2 regions of the Serratia ureilytica genome follow, and region 1 is predicted to be linked to the other one. Evidence: riboswitches for the same ligand, from Rfam matches in the RefSeq annotation. Region 1 holds a riboswitch; the other holds the start of a gene.
The links. A riboswitch is a leader RNA that binds a small molecule or an ion and turns the genes downstream of it on or off. The one in region 1 is predicted to bind thiamine pyrophosphate.
Positions count from the first base shown of each region.

Region 1 (4,210 bases):
GCCCCAGCGCGATGTAGGAGGGTTTCACCGCCAGCGCGCGCGCCAGCTCGGCATCGTCATGGGTGGAAACGCCGAGCCGCAGCCCGGCGCGGTGAATGGCCGCCAGATCGGTGGTATCGAGATCTTCCTGGCCCAGATGCACGCCGTAGGCGCCGTGCTTGATCGCCAGCCGCCAGTAATCGTTGATGAACAGCCGCGCCTGATAACGCCGGCCCAGCGCGATGGCGGCGGCGATATCCTCTTCGACCTGCTCGTCCGGCAGATCCTTGATGCGCAGCTGGATCGTGGTAACGCTGGCCTCCAGCAGACGAGCGATCCATTCCACGCTGTCGACGACCGGGTAAAGCCCCAGTTTGTGGGGCGTCGCCGGGAAGGGCGTCGTGATATCAGTCATTGCTCGTCTCCTCCTGCAGATTGCCGGCGCTGTGATACAGCTCGCTGCCGCGGGCGCGGAACTCGGCGGACATTTTTTCCATGCCGGTCAGCTGCACCTCGATCGGTTTGGCGGCCTCTTGGGCGGCGGCGTAGTCGCGCACCTCTTGTGAAATCTTCATCGAGCAGAATTTCGGTCCGCACATCGAGCAGAAGTGAGCGATCTTGCCGGACTCCTGCGGCAGGGTTTCGTCGTGATAGGCGCGCGCGGTGGCCGGATCGAGCGCCAGATTGAACTGATCTTCCCAGCGGAATTCGAAACGCGCCTTGGACATGGCGTTATCGCGGATCTGCGCGCCCGGATGGCCTTTGGCCAGATCGGCGGCGTGGGCGGCGATCTTGTAGGTGATCAGGCCCTGTTTGACGTCCTCTTTATTCGGCAGGCCGAGGTGCTCTTTCGGCGTGACGTAACACAGCATGGCGCAGCCGAACCAGCCAATCATCGCCGCGCCGATGCCGGAGGTGAAATGGTCATAGCCCGGGGCGATATCGGTGGTCAGCGGGCCAAGGGTGTAGAACGGCGCTTCGTGGCAATGTTCCAGCTCTTCGGTCATGTTGCGGCGGATCATCTGCATCGGCACGTGGCCCGGGCCTTCAATCATCACTTGTACGTCGTATTCCCAGGCGATTTTGGTCAGCTCGCCCAGCGTATGCAGCTCGGCGAACTGGGCCTCGTCGTTGGCGTCCTGAATCGAACCGGGGCGCAGGCCGTCGCCGAGCGACAGCGAAACGTCGTAGGCGGCGCAGATCTCGCAGATTTCACGGAAGTGCTGATAGAGGAAGTTTTCCTGATGGTGCGACAGACACCATTTGGCCATGATCGAGCCGCCGCGCGACACGATGCCGGTCAGGCGTTTGGCGGTCATCGGCACGTAGCGCAGCAGCACGCCGGCGTGGATGGTGAAGTAATCGACCCCTTGTTCAGCCTGTTCCAGCAGCGTATCGCGGAACATCTCCCAGGTGAGGTTTTCCGCCACGCCGTTGACCTTCTCCAGCGCCTGGTAGATAGGCACGGTGCCGATGGGCACCGGGCTGTTGCGCAGGATCCACTCGCGGGTTTCGTGAATGTAGCGGCCGGTGGAGAGATCCATCACGGTGTCTGCGCCCCAGCGGGTGGCCCACACCAGCTTCTCCACCTCTTCTTCGATCGACGACGTGACCGCCGAGTTGCCGATATTGGCGTTCACCTTCACCAGGAAATTGCGGCCGATGATCATCGGCTCCGCCTCCGGGTGATTGATGTTGGCGGGAATGATGGCGCGGCCGGCGGCCACTTCCTGGCGCACGAACTCCGGCGTGATGTTGTCCGGCAGGTTGGCGCCCCAGCCCTGGCCCGGATGCTGGTGGCACAGCACCTCGCCGCGAATGCGTTCGCGCCCCATGTTTTCACGGATGGCGATGAACTCCATCTCCGGGGTGACGATGCCGGCGCGGGCATAGTGCAGTTGGGTCACGCACTTGCCCGGCAACGCCTTGCGCGGCAGCGGCAGATGTTCGAAGCGCAGGTGATCCAGCCCCTCGTCCGCCAGACGCTGTTGGGTGAAGCCGGAACTGGCGCCGCTCAGGGTCGCGGTATCGCCGCGCGCGTCGATCCAGCCGGCGCGCAGCTTGGCCAGGCCGGCGTGCACATCGAGCTCGGCCTGCGGATCGCCGTATGGGCCTGCGGTGTCATATACCGGGATCGCCTCGTTCTGTTCATACTGCGGGCTATCTTTGCTGCCGCCGACCAGGGTCGGGCTGAGCTGAATTTCGCGCATCGGCACCTGGATATCGCGGCGCGAGCCCTGCAGGTAGATGCGGCGTGAGTTTGGGAAAGCCATGCCTTGCAGCGTGTCGATAAACTGCTGGGCGGCTTCGCGTTGCGCTTTACGGGCGCGCGGTGGATTAACGTTAGACATAGCAAGTTCCTACCAGTGTGTTGGGTTGGGAAAGTTGCTTGTCTGGAGCTCGGAGGGAGTAATGATGGTGGCCGATAAGGCTGGACGCCCGCAAAGGGAAGGCCGTGCCTGTGGCGATAGATTACTCTTGTTCCCTTCGCGGGTATTAGCCCGATCAGGTTCCGCGGATCCCGAATTAACGGTCTCAGCCTGGCTGATTCGATGAACAAATCAGGCGCTAGGCACTCCGACAAGATGCCCCCCAGTATAGGAGGGATAAGAAAAAAAACTATAAAATTTTAACGCGCCGGATCCAGCGCCTGGTCCGGCAGCGGTTGCTGCGCGGCCTCCGCTTCCAACAGGATCAGCTTATCTTCCAGCGCAAAGCGCGCCGCCAGCGTTTCGCCGATATCCGACAAGGCCTGATGGAATTCCAGACAGACCTCCTGATCGATATCCACTTCGGTATAGCGATCGTGGAACGCCATGATCTGTTCGGTATTGGCCCATAGCTTGGGGTAGATGTTCACCGCCAGCGACATTTTCGGACTGGCTGCGCCTTCCACTTGTTTGATAATTCTGTCATAGATATGAAAATGCCCTGCTGAGAGGTAATCCACCAGGTTATGGCAAAAGTTCTCCAGCGCTTTTTCATTCAGCGGCGTATGCTTTTCTTTATTCGGTTTGAGGCCTACCAGCGTGCAGTAGGCGACCAGCAACTGCTTGCGGGCCTGAAGCCATTGATCAACTAATTCATTACTACCGCCAACGCGCTGAGTCAGCCTTTCCAAACGGTTGAGCATGTTTGACTCCGTGTAAGTAACAAAAGTAACCGGTAAGTTATTAAAATGTAACAAAGCCGATTTGTAGAGTGCCAGTGAAGCTGAGGTTGTGCAACAACGATATGGAACTTGCATTAACGGGCAATGAAAACGGCTGGTGGATCGTCAGCCATGAAAGCAAACTTTGGTTACCGAACGGTGAATTGCCGTCAGGAACGGCCGCCGTCCTCGGGCTGCAGGGCCACATGGCGCGCATCATCGGTGAGTGGGAGGGCGCGCCGGTCTGGCTGGTGCGCCAGGCGATGCCGCGGGAGATGGGATCGGTGCGTCAGCTGTTGGATCAGGATCGCGGTCTGTTCCAGCTTGCCGGGCGCGGCGTGCAGCTGGCGGATTTCTACCGCTCCCATCGCTTTTGCGGCTACTGCGGCCATGAGATGCATCTCAGCCGCACCGAAAGCGCCTGCCTCTGCGGCCACTGCAAAGAACGGTACTACCCGCAGATTGCGCCCTGCGTGATCGTCGCCATTCGGCGCGACGATCAGATCCTGCTGGCGCAGCACGTGCGCCATCGCGGCGGTATCCACACGGTGCTGGCCGGTTTCGTCGAAGTGGGCGAAACGCTGGAGCAGGCGGTGGCGCGCGAAGTGATGGAAGAGAGCAATATCGAAATCAAGAACCTGCGCTACGTCACTTCACAACCCTGGCCGTTCCCACACTCGCTGATGATGGCCTTTATGGCCGATTACCATCAGGGCGACCTTCGTCACGATCCCAAGGAGCTGCTTAACGCCGGCTGGTATCGCTACGACCAACTGCCGCTGTTGCCGCCGCCCGGCACCGTGGCGCGCCGGTTGATTGAGGACACCGTGGCGCTGTGCCGGGAAGAATAATGTACAATGGCCGGCAGATTATTAAGGGAGCCCCATAAATGACTGAGTTGAAGAACGATCGCTACCTGTGCGCGCTGTTGCGCCAGCCGGTGGATGTGACCCCCGTATGGATGATGCGCCAGGCCGGTCGTTATTTGCCGGAGTACAAGGCGACCCGCGCCCAGGCCGGTGATTTCATGTCGCTGTGCAAGAACGCGGAGCTGGCCTGTGAGGTTACGCTGCAGCCGCT
Region 1 is NZ_CP071320.1:4,763,323-4,767,532, reverse strand. Features, by position in the region: gene thiE (thiamine phosphate synthase) at 1-394, opposite strand, end outside; gene thiC (phosphomethylpyrimidine synthase ThiC) at 387-2,330, opposite strand; TPP riboswitch at 2,445-2,569, opposite strand; gene J0X03_RS22555 (Rsd/AlgQ family anti-sigma factor) at 2,609-3,112, opposite strand; gene nudC (NAD(+) diphosphatase) at 3,214-3,981, shown strand; gene hemE (uroporphyrinogen decarboxylase) at 4,020-4,210, shown strand, end outside.

Region 2 (4,210 bases), 2.1 Mb from region 1:
CGGCGTGTTGATCAGCGTGCCGACGCGCATCAGCGGCAGGCCCTGATCGGCGAAGAAATGCAGCTGCGGCTGATAGGTGATGGCGAGGTCGGCCTGTTTGGCGGCCACCAGCCGCGGCGGCAGCGCCGGATCGGACGGCGGCACGATCTTAACGTCCAGCCCTTCGGCCTTGAAGGCGCCGATCTGCTCGGCCACCATAATCGGCGCGTGATCGGGGTTGATGTACCAGTCGAGCACCAGCGTCAGCTTTTCGGCCGCGCCGGCCTGGCCGGTGATGGCGGCGCCGAGCAGCAGCCCGCAAACGGTTTGTTTGATCATGGTCGTTCCTTTATCCCTGGTTATGGTTGCAATCATCAGTCGTTTTCCGGCGCCCAGGCGATCAGGCGCCGCAGCAGCGCATCCACCGCAGCCCACAGCAGCACGGTCATCAGCACCAAAATAAACAGCGCGGCGAAGCAGACGTCGGTCTGCATGCGCGCGTTGGCGTTCAGCATCACGTAGCCCAGCCCTTCGGCCGAGCCGACCCATTCGCCGATAATGGCGCCGATCGGCGCGACGGCGGCGGCCATGCGCAGGCCGGAGCCGAAGGCCGGCAGCGCCGCCATCAGCCGCACGTGCCGCAGCTGCGCCCAACGCGAAGCGCGCATCGTGCGCGCCAGATCGAGATAGTCGTTGTTGACCCGGCGCAGCCCGTCGAAAAAGGCCGACACCACCGGGAAGAAGATCACCAGCACCGCCATCGCCACTTTGGCGCTCATGCCGAAGCCGAACCACAGCACCAGCAATGGGGCCAGGGCGAACACCGGTATCGCCTGGCTGGTGAGCACCAGCGGCATCAGCCAGCGCTGCAGGCGCGGCGAGAAGATCATGCACAGCGCCAGCGCCGCGCCGAGCAACACGCCCAGCACCAGCCCGCTGACGATCTCCGAAGCCGTGACCAGCGTGTGCCAGGCGAGATAGCCGCGTCCGTCCCACAGCGCCTGCGCCACCGCGCCCGGCGTGGGCAGCAGAAAGGCCGGAATGCCGCTTTGCGCCGCCAGCCACCACAGCAGCAGCAGGCCGATGAAGACCGTCAACCCACGCCGCAGACGGGTGAAGCCGCGCTCTTTGGCGATATTCATTGCGCTGCCCTCACCATTTGCAGCAGCAGCTCGGCCTGGCTTTTCAGCAGGTCGGCGTCATCCGGCGCGCGCGGCGGTTGCCCGCTGATGCGGTGGGTATCGTCGAGGCCCAGCGGCCAAGGCGACAGCACCAGCAGCCGGTGGCTCAGGCGGCAAGCCTCCATCGGATCGTGGGTGATCAGCAGCACGGTGTTTTGCGCCAGCAGCTCGGCGGCCAGGCTCTGGATCTCGGCGCGGGTAATGGCGTCCAGCGCGGAAAAGGGTTCGTCCATCAGCACGATTGGCTGGCGTTCGTAGAGCGTGCGGGCGATGGCGGCGCGCTGGCGCATGCCGCCGGACAGCGCGGCGGGCAGGCTGCGGCTATGCGCGGCCAGGCCTACGCGCTCGAGCAGGTGCGCCGTCCACGCCCGATCCGGCGCTTCGCCGCGCAGCCGCGAGCCGAGGGCGACATTGTCTTCGACGCTCAGCCACGGATAGAGCAGGTCTTTTTGCCCCATGTAGGCGATGCGCCCGGCGATCGGCAGGCCGTCGCTGCCGCTCACCGTGCCCGAGCTGGCCTGCGCCAGCCCGGCGATGATCTTCAGCAGGCTGGTTTTGCCGGCGCCGCTGGCGCCGAGCAGGGAGACGAAGCTGCCGCCGGCGATGTCGAAGCTCAGCCGCTCAAAGATCGTCTGTTGACCGAAGCGCAGAGTGAGATCCCGCACCTGGATGCCGGGCGGGAGGCGCGGGGAGGTCATGAGGCGTTCAGCCCCATTTGCCAAAATGCCGCTTCCAGCTGAGTGGCGGTGGTGAAAATCTGCGCCAGCTCGGTAAAGCGGCTTTGTGCGCCGCGCTGGTGGCCGACGGTTTCCAGCAGTTCGATGGCGGCGTGCACGCCGGCCAGATAGCCCTCGTCGCCGTAGTTGCGGATCCAGGAGGCGTAAGGATTGCCCTCCATTTGGGTGGCGGGATCGTGCAGCAGCCGCAGGCCGATTTCGGCATAACCGGCCACGCAGGGCAGCAGGCCGGCCAGCAGATCGAGGGCGTCGCCGGCATGGCCGATGTCCAGCACGTAGCGAGTGTAGTTCATGGTTTCCGCCGCCTCCGGCTGGGCGGCGATCTGCGCTTCGTTCAGCCCCCATTCGGCGCAGTAGGCCACGTGCAGCGGCAGTTCGGCGACGATGCCGTTGAGCGAGGCGGTGGCGGCGCGCATCTCCGGCAGGGTGCGCAGCTTGCTGACCAGCAGCGCGTAGGCGCGGGCGAAGTGCAGCAGGAACAGATAGTCCTGCGTCAGGTAGCGGCGAAAAGCGCGTTCAGGCAGGGTGCCGGCGGCCAGCTGCTGCAGAAACGGGTGATCGACGTAATTTTGCCAGTGGCTGCCGGCCTGTTGGCGCAGCCGGCCGTAAAGACCGCTTTCGAACAGGGTGGTGATGGACATGGGACCTCCTTGAGTCAGTGGAGATCCGGGCACGCTGAGGTATGAACAGGCAACGGGTGATCGCGCGGTTGCCTAACCGTCCCTTCGCTGGCATGACCCAGATCAGGTTCAAAGGGTTCGGCTTGCGCCATCTCAGCCCGTAACAGGACACCCCTCGGAGCTGCCTGTTATACGACATTTGTTTTTTGATTACAATCGCCGGGCGGCGCGGCGGCAATCGGTTCGTTTAGTGCGATCGGGGGCGATTTTGCTGGCGCAAAGCGCGCGATTTTTGTCACTGTAGGCCCATGTTTTGCCTTTGAGGACGATGCCCGATGAAAAAGATTGGTTTTCTCTCGTTTGGCCACTGGACGCCTTCCGCCCAGTCCGGTACCCGTTCCGCGGCGGATGCGCTGCTGCAGTCCATCGATTTGGCGGTCGCCGCCGAAGATCTGGGGGCGGACGGCGCCTATTTTCGCGTGCACCACTTCGCACGCCAGCTGGGGTCGCCGTTCCCGCTGTTGGCCGCCATTGGCGCCAAAACCCAACGCATCGAGATCGGCACCGGCGTGATCGACATGCGTTATGAAAATCCGCTGTACATGGTGGAAGACGCTGGCGCGGCGGATCTGATCGCCGGCGGGCGGCTGCAGCTCGGCATCAGCCGTGGCTCGCCGGAACAGGTGATCGACGGCTGGCGCTATTTTGGCTATGCCCCGGCCGACGGCGAGACCGACGCGGACATGGCCCGCCGCCATACCGAAGTGTTCCTGGAAGCGCTGCGCGGCGAAGGGTTCGCCGAACCCAATCCGCAGCCGATGTTCCCGAATCCGCCCGGGCTGCTGCGGCCAGAGCCGTTTTCCGCCGGGCTGCGCGATCGCATCTGGTGGGGCGCCGGTTCGAACGCCACCGCCGTCTGGGCGGCGAAGCTCGGCATGCACCTGCAAAGCTCGACGCTCAAGAACGACGAGACCGGCGAACCCTTCCACATCCAGCAGGCCAAGCAGATCCGCGCCTACCGCGCCGCCTGGCAAGAGGCCGGCCACGCGCATGAGCCACGGGTTTCCGTGAGCCGCAGCATCTTCGCGCTGGTGGATCAGCGGGATCGCAACTACTTCGGCGGCGGTGGCAAGGAGGGCGATCAGCTCGGATATATCGACGCGCAGACCCGGGCGATCTTCGGCCGCAGCTATGCCGCCGAGCCGGACGTGTTGATCGAGCAGCTGGCGCAGGACGAGGCCATCGCCGAAGCAGATACGCTGCTGCTGACCGTGCCTAACCAGCTGGGCGTGGATTACAACGCCCACGTGATCGAATCGATTTTAACCCATGTCGCGCCGGCGCTCGGCTGGCGCTAAACGGAGGATGGCATGTCACGCATTTTCATTACCGGTTCGGTGGACGGGCTGGGCCGCGCCGCCGCGCAAACGCTGTTGGACGAAGGGCATCAGGTGATTCTGCATGCGCGCGCACCCGGCCGTCTGGACGCGGTGCGCGATCTGCTGGATCGCGGTGCACAGGCGGCGATCGGCGATTTGTCCGATGTGCAGCAGACTCGGCAGCTTGCCGAGCAGGTCAATCGCCTCGGCCGTCCGGACGCGGTGATCCACAACGCCGGCATGTTCACCGGGCCGCAGGTGATGCCGGTGAACGTCATAGCGCCCTACCTGCTGACGGCCCTGATCGAACGCCC
Region 2 is NZ_CP071320.1:1,740,813-1,745,022, forward strand. Features, by position in the region: gene J0X03_RS08060 (ABC transporter substrate-binding protein) at 1-318, opposite strand, end outside; gene J0X03_RS08065 (ABC transporter permease) at 354-1,121, opposite strand; gene J0X03_RS08070 (ABC transporter ATP-binding protein) at 1,118-1,858, opposite strand; gene J0X03_RS08075 (TenA family protein) at 1,855-2,538, opposite strand; TPP riboswitch at 2,601-2,703, opposite strand; gene J0X03_RS08080 (LLM class flavin-dependent oxidoreductase) at 2,853-3,875, shown strand; gene J0X03_RS08085 (SDR family NAD(P)-dependent oxidoreductase) at 3,888-4,210, shown strand, end outside.
Region 2: another riboswitch for thiamine pyrophosphate. It lies ahead of J0X03_RS08075 (TenA family protein); the one in region 1 lies ahead of thiC (phosphomethylpyrimidine synthase ThiC).